Regions from separate parts of the Cytobacillus sp. FSL W8-0315 genome, predicted to be linked through region 3. Evidence: riboswitches for the same ligand, from Rfam matches in the RefSeq annotation. Region 3 holds a riboswitch; each other region holds the start of a gene.

Region 1 (4,447 bases), 2.6 Mb from region 3:
AACCCAAAAAAACGTTTTGGGACAGGATATCAGTTGAGCAATAAAAGCAATGTTTGAATTAATGATAAGCTTTCATGTGAAATATTCTTTTTGACATATTCGTATTTTTCGGGATCAGATTTTTTAAGCTGTGAAAGTGCTTTTGTCACATCTTCCTCCAGATCCTGAATTTTGAGCCTTAGTTCAAGAACATCTACCTCTTCAGAAAATCGGCCGATAACTTTTTTCTTTATTTCCTCCAGCGACAAACCATCCGCTTTACATTTTTCGATAAAAGCAATACGTTCGATGGCGGAATAATCATAATAGCGATAATTTGAAGGGGAACGTTCTGCTTTTAGCAGTCCGAGTGAAGTATAGTAATCAATCGTTCTCTTAGTAACCTTTGCTTTTTCAGCCAATTCTCCTATTCTTAACTTCTCAGCCCCATGAGGATTCCTCCAAACTGTTACGTGATGGTTATGAATCTAATTATACTAAAAAATAATAGAAAATCAATGAATTTGAATAATGAAACAAGCAGGGAGGAAGAGATTTCCACAAAAAAATAACACCGGATAACCGGTGCTATTTTGCATTCAGGCTTTAACGGCCTCTTTCTTTGCTTCCGTTTCCGCTACAATTACTGCACAGGCAGCATCACCTGTAATATTAACTGCTGTTCGCGTCATATCAAGCAGACGGTCAATCCCAATGATTAATGCGATACCTTCAACAGGAAGATTGACAGAGTTAAGAACCATCGCTAGCATAATCAAACCGACACCAGGCACACCAGCTGTACCAACGCTGGCAAGAACGGCAGTAAGGACAACCGTGATTAGCTGTGTCAATGTTAAATCAACATTATATACCTGGGCAATGAAAATAGTTGCAACTCCCTGCATGATGGCTGTTCCATCCATGTTGATGGTTGCACCGAGAGGCTGAACAAAGCTGCTGATTGATTCAGGAACTTTCAGATTTTTTTGGGCCGTATTCATGGAAATCGGCAGAGTCGCATTACTGCTTGATGTACTGAAAGCAACCCCCATGGCCGGCGCAAAGCCTTTAAAGAACCATAGCGGGTTTTTCTTTGCAAGTAAAGCAATAGAACCTCCATAGGTTAAAATCGCATGTATAAATAACGCAAGAAGAACTACGATCATATAAAGTCCCATAGCTTTAATGGCACTTAGACCCTGACTTCCTACAGCAGAAACGATAAGTCCAAACGTTCCATAAGGAGCGAACCTCATAACCAGGTTAACAAGGTACATCATCATGTCATTGCCTTGTTCAATAAGGTTTAATATGCCTTTTGTTTTATTGCCGAGCATGGTTAATGCAAATCCGACAAAAATAGAAAAAGTGATAATCTGAAGCATATTGCCTTCCGTGAAGGCTTTTACCGGATTGGTTGGAATAATATTTAATAGTGTCTCTGAGACAGGAGGAGCTTCCTTCGATTCGTACTCCACGTTTGTTACGTCAAATTCACCAACGTTTCCTGGCTGGAAAACAGCTGCCAAAGCAAGACCTATGACGATTGCAATGCTGGTGGTAACCAGGAAGTAGGAGATTGTCTTAATCCCAATTCTTCCCAACTTCTTAGGATCACCGAGGCCTGCTGTTCCAAGGGTGATGGAAAAGAAGACGATCGGAACAACCAGCATATTGATGAGATTTAAAAAGATTTTTCCCAGCGGAGTAAACAAAAACTTGTCAAGCTCGGGGAAAATGCCAGGTGCAAATAAATTAATCAACAGCCCTGTGATTCCCCCCGCGATCAAAGCAAGAATAATTTTAGTAGATAATTTCATACACGTTCCTCCAATGAAATAAATGATGTAAAAAAATGTAAATCGCGCACAAAAAATATTTTGCCTTTCCTATAATACCCCCAAAAAACATAAACCTAACTAAAAAAGGCAACAAAAAAACACAGAGGTAATAACCACTGTGCATTTATGCAGTGTTCCCTCTCAACACGCTTACGAGGTTAGCTGTCGGGTTCGGGTCTTGAGAGTACCCTACCTGTAAAAGGATTCACCCCAGGTACTTTTGTTAAAAAAGTACAGTTGGTTCCCCCGCTCAATTAAGATTAAGCGAAAATTATTAATGTTTTTTTAATATATTAACAATAATCATAAAAGTTGTAAATCATACGATTTTCTTATCTAGGTTTACTAAGGTTACTATAATTCAAATAGTAATTTAATAGGAAAGGTCAATTTGGTTTTTTAGCAATAAGATTAGAAGTTAAGCCAGCTTAAAAGAGGATGTCTTTTTTTGTCTTTCACTTTCAATTCCTTCTTATTCAGCTTGTCTTCATGTTCGGCCAGCCACTCTTTTAACTCTTCTTTGTCCTTGCATTGCGTATAATAAGTCTCGCCGTTTTTCCCAGTGGCACTTACAACATATCTGCATGTATTTCCCATAAAGCACCCTTTTCAAAGTAATTTCTTTTAGAATTATAACAAGATTTATGACAATGTCCACCATTATTTTTTTGGATTATGAGTATATTGGCTTTGGGGATATTGCTGATGAAAATATGCCTGAAAAAATTCAGGTAAGATATCCGCTGAATTATTGTCGCTTCTGCATTTATCCAATTGGTCCGGCAGCTTATTGATTACTGGGAAAGTTTTTTCCTGTTGTCTGTTCCAGGGGGAATGGCCTTTCTTATTTGCGCGGGAAACTGTAATAAAGCCGTCGAGAATCTCATGACTAACAGTAAACCCTTTGCGAGTATAAAATTCAAGAGCCTCTGTATTCCTATTTGATACATAGATAAAATAATCTTCCACATCTTTGAATTGGCTTAACCATTCCATCGACATGTTAGAAAGAACTGATCCAATTCCATATGGTCTGTAGCATTTTTTATAAAGAATTGAGATAAGCAGCCAACATGGCTTTTCCCGACTGAAGTCAGATCAAAAAAAGTGGCGAAATCATTGGAGCTGGCTTCCTTAGGAGAAACATTGGAATAGACATAGCCCGCGATTTCTTCATCGTCCTTAACGATCTCTAAATAATTATGTAAAGCTGATTTTACGGATGGAATCATTCTAGTTTCAAAATTCATGCTGTCAAAACGCTCAGGTGTTATATGTGCCTTAGATTTCTGAAAAGCCATCAGCTTATTGCATAAATCCCGGCAAAGTCTGATTTTCTCTTCTGTTATCACTTCATATTTTAAATTCATCCTATTCACCCCTAGTTAAATTTTAAATTGGAAGGTCTTCATTCGTCCAAAAAAGAGGGAATTTATCCTTGATAGAGAAGTTTATCTTAAAACTAATATAAAAAGAGGGACCATAATGATTAGGGAAATTGATATTAAAGATCGAAAAGCTGCTGTGCAAGTTCTAAGTGTCCAGCTTCCTGCGTATAAAATTGAGGCTGAAATCATTGGATGTCCTGATTTACCGCCTTTGAAGGATACGGCTGATGACTTGCGAATAACCGGAGAAACCTTCCTGGGGTATTTTATAGGTGAAAAATTATGCGGTGTGATTTCTTTTAAAGAGGAAAATAATGTTTTAGATATTCATAGACTGATTGTGCATCCTGAACATTTTAGAAAGGGAATTGCACAAAAGCTGCTGAACTTCATTGAACTGAGGCCGATGAATGAAAAAATGATTGTCACAACAGGCTCTAAGAATACCCCTGCTGTCACTTTTTATTTAAAGAATGGTTTTAAAGAGCTGAAGAAAATGGAAATAAATGAATCACTGACTATTACTGCTTTTGAAAAATATTTATAAAATACTAAAAGATTAAGCGACTCTTTCATTTGGAGGAATCATCCTCTTTAAATCCGTTATATGTTTTTATAGAGTCTGCTATTACTGTCCCGCATTGCTTTAGGTCAATGGAATATTACTTAAAGGGGAATACTCATGTTATTTAGGGATTATGATAAAAGGTTAAGGTCTGTAATTAAAAATGTTGGTTTTTCCGGTGTCGTACTTGTTAAAGAAAAGGAGGAATTGATCCTTCAATTAGCAGAGGGGGATGCTGATCGAGCAAACAAAACCCAAAATAATCCAGGTACCAGGTTTGGCATCGCCTCCGGGTGTAAGATTTTTACGGCGGTTGGCATTTGTCAATTGGCCGAGAATGGATTCATATCATTCGAAACAAGACTTAATGATGTATTGAAGGATGTTTTTCCCTTATTTGATGAGACAATTACCATTCATCACCTGTTAACCCATACATCCGGAGTGCCCGACTATTTTGATGAGTCAATTATGGATGATTTTGAGGAGCTGTGGAAAGAAAGGCCAATGTATCTATTAAATCATCTGAGAGATTTTCTTCCTATGTTCCAGAATAAAAAGATGATGTTTAAGCCCGGGGAGAAATTTCATTATAATAATGCCGGATATATACTTTTGGGTTTAATTATAGAGAAGAAGACAGGACTGAGTTTCCAGGATTATATTCATTC
Region 2 (7,591 bases), 2.6 Mb from region 3:
TGAAGCAGAGCTTGCTGTTCAGGCCCTCCGCCTGCTTATTATTGATTTGTTCAGCCGGGAAGACAAACCTGCAGGATGGCTGTTTCTGATCAGGCGGATCGAGTCCATTGCGAACCATGTCATCGAGGGCGGCATAACCATACAGCAGGCACTTCATAAAATGAAAGACAATGAGATTAAATTATCTGAAGAGGCAGCTGAAGGCGACACTGAAGATGAACCATCTGAAGAAGATAAGGGCATCAAACCTTCCACCAAAAAAGCTTTTCAGGCATTGACTGCTGCAATCATTTCCATCATTGCCGGCCAGATTCTTTCGCCTGACCAGCCTTATTGGGTTCTTTTAACAGCTTTTATTGTTTTGCTCGGTACCGAATCGATCGGGCGCATTTATACGAAAGGTTTTCAGCGGTCGGTTGGAACAATTATTGGAGCAGTAATTGGATTTACACTTGCAAGAGTGGTCAGCGGCCATTCCGTCCTGGAAATAACGCTGATTTTTGCAGCGGTTTTTTTCGCCTTTTATTTGTTTGAGGTCTCCTATACGTTAATGAGCATGTTTATAACGATGCTGGTTGCTTTTATATATGACCTTTTACTTGGAGGAATTACATTTTCCCTTATCAGTGCAAGGGTAATCGATACAATTGCCGGTGCCGGCATTGCATTCGGAGTTTCCTTATTTATTTTCCCAAAGAAAACGAAGGAAAAAGTGGCGGATACCTTAAATGACTACTTACAAGAACTGAAACCGTATGTCACTGAGTATGTGAGAAGCTTCCGGGAAGATGTGAACGTTAAGGAGCTTTCAGGCAAAGGCTTCTTATTGGATCAAAAACTTAAAACCATAAACGTTGAAGCACAATCTCTGATAAAAAAACCCGGATCCCCGCGCCATGCTGACGTTAACAGATGGATTACACTATTTTCAGCCATCAACTATTATGCAAGACACCTTGTGGCTTCCTCCTACCGAAAAGGATTCGACTATCCCGATGAGCTGGTCGATGTTTTCATAAGGATTGAAGAAAAGCTTGAATTAAATATTGAGACATTAATGGATTTGATTAAAGATAGCGGAGACGGCATGCTTGTGTATAGTCTTGAAAATGAAAGGGAACAAATTGAACGATTGGCACCAGCAAGGCAGCAATCCCAGCGTGATTTGATTCATCACCTTTATTTCGTCTGGAGAATCAATAAAGCGATTATGGAATTGGCAGAAGATCTTGGTGCAGGGAAGGAGCAATAATCCTCCTTCTCTTTTATATGAATAGGGAGATGCTATTTCAGGATCAATACTAGATTAATTTGCACATTCACATTCTCAATGTACATCAAAAAAAAGAGTATGAAAAAAGGAATCGGATTGCTCCGATTCCTTTTATTTCTTTACTTCTTCTTTCAATTTTATCAATAATTCATCCGAACTCTCCGCTGCAATCAGCTTCCCGTCCACCAGGGCATAAGGTGATTGCCTGCATTCTTTGCATCTGCTCTGGCATTCGTATTCTTTATAGTTAATATTCTTCTGGCTCAGAAATTGATTAAATGCAGCCAAACTCTCTTCTTTTAAAAATTCATCCAGATTCCGCTGACAAAATTCAATCGAAGCCGTTTTTTGCTTTGAGAATAGTTTGTTGATGAGTTTCACCTGATCAAACTTCCTTCTGATTATTCTTTAAAAACTCTAATGGCAATATATATTGCTTTCCCTAATCCATTTGGTAGCAGCCCATTTTTCTCCCTTTCTTACAGGCACACTGCTATGGACTGACAATCGGTCCAGCTGACCCTGAGCATTGCCATAATGGAAGTAAATGGCCGCTCCCTTTTTGGGAACAAATGAAAGTCCAGCTTTAGAAAAGACCGTTTCACCGCCATCCTCCACATCATTCAAATAGATGAGGAACGTTCCAACCCTCTGTCCGCCTTTGCTGGCATCCGCCATGTGGGGGGGAAAGAAATCAAAGTGAGGCTTATATTCTTCACCCAATCCATAGTTTAAGATCTGAAGGCCTTCACCATTTTCTGCAGGATAACCGGTCAATTCAGCAATCCTCGTTTCGATTCTTTCGACCAGTTCATTTTCTTTAAGCCGGAAAGCCATGCTCTTGCTTGTCCTTCCTGAACCCGCCCGTTCTTCTCCAGAACCCCTATCCACCACCAGGGATGGCTGCAGCCGGCTCCTTGAAAGACTGATAAGCTCATCACATTCTTCTGAGCTGAGCACCTGATCCAAATGGAGCACAAATGGCTTTTCATTTCTGGAAAGCACTTTTACGTCCTTATCACTCGTATGAAGGATATTCCCCTTCCTGCCTATTTTGGGGACTTCATAAGTATATCGAATCTGCTGCCCTTCTGTCGTCTTAATTGCTTCATTTCCAACAATTTTAAATAAAGTCTCATATGCAAACCGGTTATCGAAACCCTTCTTAATCAAAGCGTTCGCAAGCGCAATCGGACTCACATCACTTTTTAGCGCACCCACAATCCAATCCTTTAGTTCATCTGATATCTGCATAATCTTCGTCATCATCTTCCCCCTGTATGACTCAATGAAAACATCCGTTAGCCAGATATAGAAATATATGTATTTTATTATACTATTATTAATGAATGAACTGAATCGATTTACCTGGTAACTCAGATAGTTCAAATTTGCATATAAACTGATTCTCTTTAGAGTGCCGTTTTAAATTCTTATAGATTCATGGCAACAGTTTTCTCGGCGCTGCTCCCATTTTCGGCTTCATCACTGCCTCATGGCGACCGTTTTCTTACCGCTGCTCTCTTTTTCGGCTTCATGACTGCCTCATGGCGATCGTTTTCTTCTCGCTCCACGACTTTTCGGCTTCATGAAGCTTTCATGGCGACTGTTTTCTTCTCGCTTCACGACTTTTCGGCTTCATGAAGCTTTCATGGCGACTGTTTTCTTCTCGCTTCACGACTTTTCGGGTTCATGGAGCCTTCATGGCGACTGTTTCTCAGCGCTGTTCTCATTTTGGGCTTCATGACCTTCACAAAAAAACAGGATAGAAGCATCCCACTCTATCCTGCACCGCTAATTACCCTCCATATTTCTTCTCATTTTCATTAAAACATCGTCAACAATTCTCAGCTCTTCCTTCGTAATACCCGATGTGACGATTGAGTGAAACTCCTCTGTGATGGGATATACATGTTCACTGAGATTTTTGCCGTTTTTGGTTAGATAAACATTCAGAGATCTGCTGTCCTCTTTATTCATGCTTTTTTTGATAAAGCCTTTCTTTTCAAGACTGCTCAGCATTCTGGCAATGTTAGATTTATCTTTATCCAGCCGCCTGGCGATTTCATTTTGGCTTAATCCGTCTTCTTCCCAGAGAAGCATTAGAATCAGGTTCTGCTCCGGGGCAATATTTAAGTGGGCTAATTTAGTCTTAATATAGCTTGTTAAGGTCAGGTCTATTTGATGAATCTTAATGCTTATATAGTCATTAAATCTGGTTTTCATTTAAAATCCCCTATCCTATTTATGGTGGAAAATTTTATTGAAACTAAATTATTCTGTCCTATACACCAGATAACTTTCCTTCACTTATCCAATCATGATTTTCTCTTCTGCAAATTTATATTTGGCCTTTCCTTTTCTTCGGGCAAGTGCAAAAGCGATTGTGATTGGCCCTACTCTTCCTGCAAACATCATAAATGCAATTACCCCTTTTCCTGTTGCACTTAATTCAGGTGTGAGCCCCATCGACATGCCTACCGTGCCAAAAGCGGATATCACCTCGAATAAAAGGACGTTCAATGGAGCATTTTCTGTTATGGATAAAATAAATAAGATAAAGAAGATGAATCCTATTGAATAGACGGTTATTGTAAAAGCTCTGACAATAAGATCCTTTGGAATTCGCCTTCCCATCAGGCTCACTTCATCTTCTTCCTTTATCAGCGCTCTGACTGCAAGAAAAATCAAGACAAAGGTAGTGACTTTAATGCCGCCGGCGGTACCTCCTGATCCCCCTCCAATGAACATGAGCAGCATTGTTACCAGCTGCGAACCTAAAGTTAATTCGCCAGTATTCAAAGAATTAAATCCAGCCGTTCTCGGGACCACACCATGAAAAAAAGCCCCCAATAGTTTATCTTTTAAAGGCAAATTGGCAAGTGTCCCAGGATTATCATATTCAAGCGCAAAGATAAATACTGTTCCGAGAATGTTAAGGATCAGCGTCATCAGGAGGACCAATTTTGTATGCAAAGAGAGCTTTTTCAAACTCTTGTTTCTTTTTACATCAAGTACAACGATATAGCCGATACCTCCGATTATTAACAGGAAGCTGAGTGTCATGATGACAGTAAAATCACCGGCATATTCAGTAACGCTCCTGAATTGGCCCATTATATCGAATCCGGCATTATTAAAGGCAGAAACCGAATGGAAAATGCCATAATACAATGAGCGGGGGAAGCCAAAATCGGACGACCAGCGAATAGCCAATATCAATGCACCGATCATTTCAGCGATTAATGTAAAGCCGACAACGAATTTAACCAGCCTGACCATCCCTTCAATCGAAAGCTGATTTAAAGATTCCTGGATCATCAGCCTTCCTTTCAAACCAATGTTCTTTCCAAGCATGATAGCTATGAGAACCCCAAATGTCATAAATCCAAGGCCGCCAATCTGTATGAGGACCATCAGTACAATCTGGCCAAAAACAGTAAATGTGGTTTGGGTATCCACTACCACGAGACCCGTTACACATACAGCAGAAGTCGCCTCAAAAAGTGCATCGATAAACGATAAATGATGTCTGTCTTTCGTAGCAAAAGGCAGCATCAGCAGCAGTGTGCCTACACCAATTAAGATTAAGAAACCGACCGAAAGCATTTGTGCCGGATTCATTTTTATCCAGTTATAGGAACGTCCCATTCTCCTCATTCTTTTATGCTCCTTATACATATAGGGCTAACCCCTTGTATTGGTATTTTTTTATCGGCAAGGCTTATACTCCATGCCTCTCAAATCTGCCAATCCCTTTATTGTGTCCCATTACAATCAGGACGTCGCCCTTTAAAATAACCTCTTCAGCTGACGGAGTAACGATTATTTCCTTCCCGCGCTGAATCCCCACAATATTACAGCCATACTTAGCCCTAATATTCAATTCAGAAAGGGATTTTCCGGCAATTTTATCTGTAGCCACAATCTCAACCATACTGTAATCTTCAGACAGCTCAATATAATCAATCATTTTTTCCGAAACAATATGGTGGGCAATCCGCTTAGCCATATCCCGCTCCGGGTGGATAACACGATCAACGCCAATTTTTTCGAGCACCCTGGCATGATACTCATTATGTGCCTTTGCCCACACCTTTGGAATCCCCATTTCTTTTAATAACAAGGATGTCAATATACTGGACTCAATGTTTTCACCAAATGAAACAAATGCATGATCGATATTTTTTATCCCTGATTGCTTTATGGCAGCTTCATCAATGCCATTGATTTGAACTGCATATGTCACAAACTGTGCGTATTGATTTACTTTCTCCTGGTCTACATCAATTGCGAGCACTTCCACTCCCAATTCATGAAATTCCTTTACGAGACTTCCGCCAAAGCGGCCTAAACCAAATACTGCATACTGTTTTTTCATTGAAGAAATTCCCTTCTTTTTGAAAATGAACACAAAAAAACCACTCTTAAAAAAAGAATGGCCAATGGTTTCCATCAACCCTTCCCTCGATTCGGCTTACGGAGTTAGCTGTCGGATTAGGGATTGAGAGTATCCCTTCTTAGCCTTAATATGCTAAGATTCACCCCAAGATAAACCAGGTTTATCAAAATTGGTTCCCCCGCTCATAATGATTCAGCAAAAAGGTTACTATGAAATTAATAAATATAAATTACTCCCATGGAAATCTCTTGTCAATCTTTTTTTCAAAGTAAGTAAAATAAAAAGCACTTCCCAGTAACGGAAAGTGCTTTCCTGAAGATTATTCCCAAATTGCTGATGCCCACTCGGGATGATCTATAAATGGATTGCGGTTATGCTGGTAATCAGAATAGATGATTTCGTTTCTTCTCCGCTCGTTATCGTCTACCGGATCTTCCTTATGCCACTTAAGCAGGACAGACATTTTGCCATGATAAGGAGCAGAGCCATTATTGACCTGATTGTTTAGCTCCAGATCCACTTCTCCGCTGTCTCCTTCATAACGGACAGCCATATAAAAAAGCATCCTCGCAACATCGCCTTTTACTGTATCCCTGGGTTCCCAGGAATCTGAATCATAGTAGTTTCCCAGTGCCTCTGAATGCTGGGTGCCCCCATCGTCAAAGTCAAGATTCCCTCTCGAGCTATTTACTGAAGCATCTGTTGGCCGCAAATGATGCAAGTCTGTTCCCGGACCCATAGCTGTTCCAAAGTCCCCGTGAGATTTAGCCCAAACATGCTCCCTGTTCCAATCATTGACGCCAGAACCATTGGTGAATTTCCCCTGAGAGCGGCCAGTATACAAAAGAATGACGTTATTGGGATTGGCAGGATCTTCATCTGTCTCGCGCAGTGCTTCCCATACATTCGAATAGGAAATTTCCGTGTGATCATCAATGATAGTGTGGAGGGCTGTTTTTAAAGCCTCCCCTGTTTTTCCGTTTGCAGCATCATAATATCCTCCTGGTTCAGGGCCGGGAATGACTGTTCCATCACCAGCTTGTTCGAAGGCCGTCCCATCTTTTAGCCCGGGATGAGAGAAATAGGCGGTAAGTGTTCCGGTTACCTTAATTCTTTCTCCAATCAAAGATGGATTGGATTTTAAGCCGAAAGCAGAGCGAAACGTGGAAGGAATTTGAACATAAAGCATCTTAGCTGTGCTGGTCTCTGATGGACTATCCGCCAGGGCCAAAGCATAGTCATTTGGAAACTGGTTTGAAATAACCGTATTTGCCGCAGTCGGCTGTCCAACCACATAGCCTTGAACAGTTTTGGATGAGTTGTTTTGAGTATTGATTCCCTGTGATACGGAATAAGGTGATGTCCAGGAGCCATCCCCTGCAGCTGCCCTAGTTATAGAATTTTGAATGGGCTGCATCACGATCAGAATGACAGTAACCAGAATAAAAGTTAACAGCAGGCCTTTTTTCTTACGATTCAGCATTCATTCGCCTCCATATTTTTTTGAATGGACTTAAATAATCAGAAAAGTCACAATCCCATACAAGTATAAATGAACACCTTCGGCCATATCATGAGGTTTTGGTCCCAAAAGTTTACTTTTCACACAGAATTTACAAACTTAACTATGATGCAATTTATTTAAAGTGCTTACTTTTTTAAAATGCCCAGATACTCAATCCAAGGACCAACATCAGTTCTGTATCTATTTGCCAATACTCGAGAAATCTGTGAAATATGCGTAAGGTCATGCACAGCCCAAGTGGAAATCAATTCCCTGACTCTGACTGGTCCAAATGCTGGATGAAGCCCTGTCTTTTCGAAATGAATTTCCAGATCAGTTATACCCCTAAGCATGGCCAAATTTTTCATTCTAAGGGTCTTAAAGACTTCAAGCTTTTCTTCAAGTGATAGAC
Region 3 (7,591 bases):
ATTCCTTGATTACTTCCATGGATGGGGACTGCGAGAATGGCCTTGTATTTGCGGGGGCAAGAGTCCATGAAATTAAAGAAATCCTGCCTGTTCAGACGATCATCAATAACCTTAAAGCTGAATATGAAGCTTTTGTTTAATTTCATAATGGTGCATTTTTAAAGTCTAGCTGCCGTATAGGCGGCTTTTCTGATTTATAGGGTGTTAGATGTTGAAGGAATAAAACATTTAAATATAGAATACTTTTTCTTATGGAATAAGGTGTAAAAATGGATCGGTGAATGGGAGAAGAAATATGGAGAAAAAGGGTCATAATCATGATAAGACAGAGTAATTCTAATTCTTTAATACTCGTAATCCACGAAATCTATGGAATTAATCAACATATAAAAAGTTTTTGCGAATTATTATCAAAGCAGGGTTTTGATGTGACATGCCCCCATTTATTAGAGCGAGAGATACCTTTTGAATATTCTCATGAGGAAGCCGCTTATCGCCATTTTATGGAACATGCAGGTTTCGACAGAGCTGCCCAAAAAATAAAAGATCTATTATTGGATGTTAAAGATGAATACGAAAAAATATATATCATTGGATTTAGTATAGGTGCAACTGTTGCCTGGCTGTGCAGTGAGGGAGATTGTGTTGATGGTATAGTGGGATACTATGGCTCAAGGATCAGGGACTATTTAGAGTTAACACCCCAGTGTCCCATAATGCTATTCTTTCCACAAGAAGAGCAGTCTTTTAATGTTGATGAGTTACTATTAGCTTTAGAAAAAAAGAAAATTAAAGTACATAAATTTAAAGGGAAACATGGATTCAGTGATCCATATTCCTCCAGATATGATGCAGAATCAGAACAAGAAGCATTTAGCAAAGCCATGGATTTTTTATTGCATATTGATTGAGGTATTATTATGAAGCTAACCGTGAGTGTTATCACCTTGAATTTTAATAAAAGTTTACAAGCCCGTTCAATTTTCTTAATACAAGGGTGCTAATTTAGATTTAGCGGGGATAGCATGTGTGGCTATCATTGTATTTGGCGCAGGCGGAGCCAAATGCCTTTTTTTGTTTTGCTTATATTCAATTTATAAATTTACTTTCTATTATTTAGCCTCTATAAAGGATGAAGTGGGAAATGTCCATTATTTTGAGGAGAAAGATCTTAACATCCATTCTTAGCAGTGTGTTATTTGCACTGATTTTCTCAGTGCTAACAGGCTTTGATATGAATGCATTTGTTAATTTATATTATTTAAATCTTATGTTTGTCGCTGCCTATGGAGTAATCACTTCGATGTTCAGTGATTGGTTGAGCCAGAAGATTTTCATTGCAAACACTAATCGTGAAATTGCCTCCTTTTTATTCCATTGTTTATTCGGTTCAGTATTAAAAGAACTTAGTCTTGTTTCTGCTGTCTTTTTTTTCATCATTGACCGTGTACTGACAAAAGCAGAAATAAGGTGGTGGTCAGTAAATACAGCATTATCCGTGATAGTCCTTATATTTATTATTGCTATTAATATTGATTTCCCATAACAAGTCATAGAGCTGAAAATTCATTGAATTTCAGCTTTTTTTTGGTGTATTAAAGAGGCCATTTAGTTTACTGCCGGGAAAACTTAACTATTTACAAAAAATATCTTGAAATAATATAATGATATAGTGATTTATGCTTAATCTTATTTTAAGAACGGGGGACCCAATATTTACAGCGGAGTTTCCGCTTGGGGTGAATCCTACTATGGAAGGGCTTACTGTTTCCGCAGTCCTAACCCGAAAGCTAACCTCGTCAGCGTTTAAGGAAACATAAGAGAATATGAAATAGTGTGAATTGACAAAACCCAGCATTTTTGTCGATTTTCTTTTTTATCAGGATCTCATCTTTGTTTCCCTTGCCTGCGCAGCACGTATAAAACTAAACAAGAAGGTAGGGTAATTGATGAAAAAAATTAAATTAAGTTTAGCCACTCAAATTTTCATCGGTCTTATTTTAGGAATCGCTATTGGCGGTATTTTCTATGGAAGTGAAACGGCGCAAAGTGTGCTGCAGCCCTTTGGCGATCTTTTTATCCGCTTAATTAAAATGATTGTTGTTCCTATTGTACTATCAACAATTATTGTTGCCATTGCTGGTGTGGGTGATTTAAAAGCCGTCGGGAAGCTTGGCGGTAAATCATTGACTTACTTTATTGGCATGACTTTGGTTGCTATTGTGGTGGGCCTCATTGCAGGTAATGTTATTCAGCCTGGTGCCGGCCTGAATATGGACAGCCTGCAGCAAAGTGACATTTCGAGCTATGTTGAAACCAATAAAGAGCAGGAAGGCAAGTCGATAGCAGATACATTTTTGCATATCGTACCTACTAATCCTGTACAAGCCATGGTTGAAGGCGATATGCTGGCGATTATCTTCTTTGCTGTTGTATTTGGCCTTGGAATTGCAGCAATTGGGGAAAAGGGAAAGCCAGTACTGAGATTTTTCGAAGGCACGGCAAAGGCCATGTTCTATGTGACAAACCTATTTATGAAGTATGCACCAATCGGAGTATTTGCCTTAATTGGTGTAACGATTTCCAAGTATGGTTTTGCCTCATTGATTCCATTGGGCAAGCTGGCACTTACTGTATATGGAGCCATGATCTTCTTTGTTCTTGTTGTGTTGGGGATAATGGCCAAAGTTGTCGGGTTCAGCATCTTTAAATTATTGAAGATGATTAAAGAAGAATTGATTTTGGCATTCTCAACTGCAAGTTCTGAAACAGTGCTTCCGAGAATCATGGACAAAATGGAGAAAGCGGGAAGCCCGAAACATATTTCGTCATTCGTTATTCCGACAGGCTATTCTTTTAACCTGGATGGATCCGTTTTATACCAGGCAATTGCCTCTTTATTTATTGCACAGATGTTTGGCATAGAATTAAGCATAGGACAGCAAATTACGTTAATGTTAGTACTGATGGTGACATCCAAAGGAATGGCGGGCGTGCCAGGCGTATCCTTTGTCGTGCTGCTGGCTACTTTCAGCACAATTGGATTACCTGCAGAAGGCCTTGCCTTTATTGCCGGCATCGACCGTATCCTTGATATGGGCCGAACAGCTGTTAACGTGGTGGGGAACTCACTTGCGGCTATTGTTATTGCCAAGTGGGAAGGGCAATTTAACCCTCCAGCAGAAGAAAGATTTGAGCAACAAGCTTCATAATAGATTGGAAAACACTAACAAATGGCAGCATATTTGTTAGTGTTTTTTTTTGTTTCTTTGTGTTATTCCATAAAGAGAGGATGATGGAGCAGGTTCGGACAGAGAAGCGGGAAACCAACGTGAAGGAGTCCGAAGGTGGAGCAGGTTCGGACAGAAAGGGGAGAAATCAACGTGAGCGAGTCCGAAGGTGAAGGAGGTTCGGACAGAGAAGCGGGAAACCAACGTGAAGGAGTCCGAAGGTGGAGCAGGTTCGGACAGAAAGGGGAGAAATCAACGGTGAGTGAGTCCGAAGGTGGAGCAGGTTCGGACAGAAAAGGGAGAAATCAACGTGAGCGAGTCCGAAGGTGAAGGAGGTTCGGACAGAGAAGCGGGAAATCAACTTGAGCGAGTCCGAAGGTGGCTTATGAAAAGTTAATGCTGTTCCACTTTTATCAAATCGCCCTTAAGGGTCATAATTATATTATAATGGAGTAAAAACTAGGAGGAGTTAATTTGACAATGGGAAATATGGAGCTGTCACCAGAACAGCGTGAAGAACTGCTGGAAACTCTGAAAGCGCGTTTTGAGAAAAACATGCACCGTCATGAAGGTGTGGAGTGGGCTGATGTACAAGCTAAGCTCGAGGCTAATCCTGAAAAATTGTGGTCACTCAATGAAATGGAAGCAACTGAAGGCGAACCGGATGTTGTACGCCATGATCAAGAGACCGGCGAATACGTATTTTATGATTGTTCAGCTGAAAGTCCAAAAGGCAGGAGAAGTGTTTGTTACGATCGTGAAGCGCTGGAGGCACGGAAGAAACACAAGCCGGAAAACAGTGCTATGGATATGGCAGCTGCCATGGGCATTGAGCTTTTAACCGAAGAGCAATACCGGGAGCTTCAGGAGCTTGAACATGTCGATAAGAAAACCTCTAGCTGGGTGCAAACGCCTGAGAATATCAGAAAACTTGGCGGGGCGATCTTTTGTGACCGGCGCTACGACACTGTTTTTGTGTATCACAATGGAGCCGATTCGTACTATGGGGCAAGGGGTTTCCGGGGCTCGCTGAGGGTTTAGATTCATTGCAGAAATTTGGGGGCCTGACTTCCTGAAGACTACAGTTTAATGAACAGGTTTTGTATTTCGCTGCCATTACGGCGGCTTTTTCTTTATTTAAAAACTGGCAGTTTAGTTGAATATAGCACCAAATATCTGAATAATACAATATAAAGGAAACCCATTAGAATGGGAGTGTTGTACTTGAAAATACTGGTCACCGGTTCCACAGGCCAACTAGGTTCAGCTTTACTTAATCAACTAAAGGAGTCTGGTTATAAAGTAAAATTAACTTCTAGAAGAAAACCTGATGGAATTGAAGATTTCAAGTGGATTTATAGCGATTTATCGTCAGGTGAAGGGTTAGAAGAAGCAGTAAAAGATGCAGATGTCATCCTTCACGCAGCAACAAGTCCAATGAAGAATTCAAAAAGTGTTGAGGTTTCAGGCTTTAAGGAGCTATTAAAAAAAGCACAGCACGTAAAACATTTTATTTATCCGTCAATTGTTGGGATTGATGAAATACCATTTAACTATTATAAGCTAAAATTAGAAGCAGAAGAATTGCTGAAAAACAGCTCTATCTCTCATACAATTGTACGCGCAACTCAGTTCCACCATTTTATTGATCATTTATTTCTATCCAAATCCTTTCTTAAAAGATATATTGTCCCGGATAAATTTAAGTGCCAAAGTGTAGATGCGGGTGAATTCGCTGAGCATCTAATAGGTTTGGTGGATAAAGAACCACAAGGAAGAGCGGAGGATTTTGGCGGACCAGATGTAATGACATTAAGAGAAATGGCTGAACTGAAAATCAAACTAAATAATGAACCAAATAAAGTTTTAAGCTTATCTCTAACTGGTAAACTATATAAATCTTTCTGTGATGGGAAAAATACCAATCCTGCTCGAAAAATGGGAAAAATCACTTTCGGTGAATATCTAAGTGAAAAGATAAAGGGGCAGTAGTGCGCTCTTAATGATTGAGGCGTTGATCCAGGAGGGGATTAACGCTATTTTTTTGGAACTGCCTTAATATACAGGTTAATAAGGATCCAGATTAAAAAATACATAATAGAGGTAATAACCTATGATTTATTTTAGATTTTGTTTTTATCAATTCTTTTTATTTTCCACACTCTTTGTTATTAACATCAACTTTGATAAATATATCAGTAAACCATTTACTCGTGTTGATTTAATCGCCATATGTATAAGTGTGCCTATCCTGTTTATTCTTTTTACCGCTGTAAGTAAGTTATATAGACGATTCGAGGTTATTAAATTACGAAATAAAATATTCATTTCAATACCTGTTTTTATCATATCAGTCCTATTTGCAGGGTTTCTGGGACAACTGTTCTTCTAGATGGATTTTTAACATCGAAATCATTTATTTTTAAATAAAATAGATGAATTATTAATTTTGTTAAAGAGAGCTATTTCTGCGACCTGCTTTTTTTAACTAAATAGGCAGATTTGTTGAAAATGTTACAAAGACCGATAAGGGGTTGTTAAAGAGAAAAATCTAATGTTTTTAGTAACGGATCAATTTTTGAGTCAAAGGTGAAAAAGTAAGATTTATTTTCATCATCAAATAAGAGTAAATATGGCTTTTCGTTTTTTGGAATGATAATGATCATTTCATCAATCAAAGCATATATCCATTTGTTTTCTACTCGATGAGACGGCTCTAAGGGGATTTTAATCATGTAGCCTTTGTCTGGAATTGGTTTTAACTTTTTAACAACATTATCAATTTCTTTAATTATTTTTTCAGCTTCGAATTGTACCTTAGGATTTGTTGGGACTGTCTTTGTTATCTCATTTTTTTCAATATCAAGAAGTTCAATATTCGGCCTGGTTTGTGCATTTACTACGATTAGATTCATTAGCAAAAACATGTGAATGAATGAAAGCAATATTTTATGAACCACAAATTTCACCTCGTTTGTTATTATCACCATCGATTATTAAGTTATGTATGAGCTTGTTGTGCAAATGAAATCTTGGCTGAAGGAGCCAGCTTTTTCTTATTTAGCTAACGGGTGTTGGATTCCGATTCTATAATAATATGAATTTCATTATATTAACGGAAAACAGCAATGTTTTATACCATTCATTAACGGAATTATCTGAGGCGATAGGAGCTGCAGAGGACAGTAATAAGCTGTATTAGCGGGATTCATTTAAGCAAGCACTGCTGGTTCAAAAATATTAAAAGGAAGGCATTGTGCCTTCCTTTTTAGTATGTTTCATACTCCTGTCTGGAAAGTATTATAATCCCCTAATAACTTACTTCTGACTGAAACTGTGGAAGATTGAATTTCTTTCATAATGGATACTAGCCGGTTTCTTTCAGCTGTTTATAGAATATAGCTGTTGAAGCTTCCGGTAAAAAGATCTTATCGCCTTGCAGGCTGATTTTTTCACTGTATTTGCCCAGAGTATCTGACGATAACCAGGGCATTAGCAGTTATAATTAGTTATAATCAGAAATAACAAATTGGGAAGGGAGATTTATAATGAAAAAGCAGTACCTGTTATTTTTTTCATTAATAGTCCTTTTTTTATCATTGGCTGGATGTTCAAATAATGACCAAACTAAAAAATCAGGAGAGGAGAAGCAGGAAGGAACCGAAGAGAAAGTGGAATTGACTATTTCGGCAGCAGCAAGCCTCCAGGATGCCTTAATAGATATTGAAGCAAGCTTCGAAAAAGAACATCCGAATGTACTTGTAAACTTTAACTTTGGAGCATCAGGCTCTCTTCAGCAGCAAATTTCGCAGGGAGCACCTGTTGATCTTTTCTTTTCAGCAGCAGAGGATAAATTTGATAAATTAGTACAGGACGGGCTCATCGAGGAAAAGAATGGAATCGATTTAGTTGGGAATGAACTTGTACTAGTGGTGCCGAAAGATTCAGCATTTGGAATTAAATCATTTAATGATCTTGCTGAAGCAGATAAAGTGTCTATCGGCACTCCAGAATCTGTTCCTGCAGGGAAATATGCGAAGGAGTCTTTAGAAGATACGGGTATTTGGAAAAACATAGAAGAAAAAGTGGTGTATGCCAAAGATGTTCGGCAAGTACTTACATATGTAGAGACAAATAATGTGGATGCTGGAATTGTTTATAAAACGGATGCATTAGTATCTGAAAAAGTTAACATCGTGGACACGGCAGATGAAAACACTCACGATGCCATTATTTATCCTTTGGGAGTGGTTAAGGATACAAGTCATCCAAAGGAAGCCAATTTATTCTATGATTATCTTCAGAATGAAAAATCAATGAGTATTTTTGAAGAGTATGGGTTTAAAGGCCTTAAATAAATT

Evidence for each region. Region 3 has a riboswitch for cyclic di-AMP ahead of MKY20_RS00400 (cation:dicarboxylate symporter family transporter). Riboswitches for the same ligand answer to the same signal wherever they lie in the genome.
Region 1: linked by a shared signal. The riboswitch ahead of MKY20_RS13605 (dicarboxylate/amino acid:cation symporter) and the one ahead of MKY20_RS00400 (cation:dicarboxylate symporter family transporter) in region 3 are both predicted to bind cyclic di-AMP.
Region 2: linked by a shared signal. The riboswitch ahead of MKY20_RS13640 (potassium channel family protein) and the one ahead of MKY20_RS00400 (cation:dicarboxylate symporter family transporter) in region 3 are both predicted to bind cyclic di-AMP.

The regions. Positions count from the first base shown of each region.
Region 1 is NZ_JBBOOC010000001.1:2,637,948-2,642,394, forward strand. It holds gene MKY20_RS13600 (MerR family transcriptional regulator) at 30-401, opposite strand; gene MKY20_RS13605 (dicarboxylate/amino acid:cation symporter) at 579-1,802, opposite strand; cyclic di-AMP (ydaO/yuaA leader) riboswitch at 1,955-2,100, opposite strand; gene MKY20_RS13610 (hypothetical protein) at 2,235-2,420, opposite strand; gene MKY20_RS13615 (hypothetical protein) at 2,807-3,193, opposite strand; gene MKY20_RS13620 (GNAT family N-acetyltransferase) at 3,309-3,758, shown strand; gene MKY20_RS13625 (serine hydrolase domain-containing protein) at 3,894-4,447, shown strand, end outside.
Region 2 is NZ_JBBOOC010000001.1:2,643,184-2,650,774, reverse strand. It holds gene MKY20_RS13665 (FUSC family protein) at 1-1,252, shown strand, start outside; gene MKY20_RS13660 (DUF1450 domain-containing protein) at 1,385-1,654, opposite strand; gene MKY20_RS13655 (2OG-Fe(II) oxygenase) at 1,691-2,539, opposite strand; gene MKY20_RS13650 (MarR family winged helix-turn-helix transcriptional regulator) at 3,068-3,499, opposite strand; gene MKY20_RS13645 (TrkH family potassium uptake protein) at 3,584-4,933, opposite strand; gene MKY20_RS13640 (potassium channel family protein) at 4,998-5,654, opposite strand; cyclic di-AMP (ydaO/yuaA leader) riboswitch at 5,733-5,883, opposite strand; gene MKY20_RS13635 (endonuclease) at 5,995-7,158, opposite strand; gene MKY20_RS13630 (DinB family protein) at 7,326-7,591, opposite strand, start outside.
Region 3 is NZ_JBBOOC010000001.1:63,035-70,625, reverse strand. It holds gene MKY20_RS00415 (NAD(P)H-dependent flavin oxidoreductase) at 1-140, shown strand, start outside; gene MKY20_RS00410 (dienelactone hydrolase family protein) at 282-911, shown strand; gene MKY20_RS00405 (hypothetical protein) at 1,145-1,546, shown strand; cyclic di-AMP (ydaO/yuaA leader) riboswitch at 1,671-1,820, shown strand; gene MKY20_RS00400 (cation:dicarboxylate symporter family transporter) at 1,950-3,212, shown strand; gene MKY20_RS00395 (hypothetical protein) at 3,348-3,560, shown strand; gene MKY20_RS00390 (DUF4256 domain-containing protein) at 3,711-4,271, shown strand; gene MKY20_RS00385 (SDR family oxidoreductase) at 4,455-5,222, shown strand; gene MKY20_RS00380 (hypothetical protein) at 5,768-6,190, opposite strand; gene modA (molybdate ABC transporter substrate-binding protein) at 6,779-7,588, shown strand.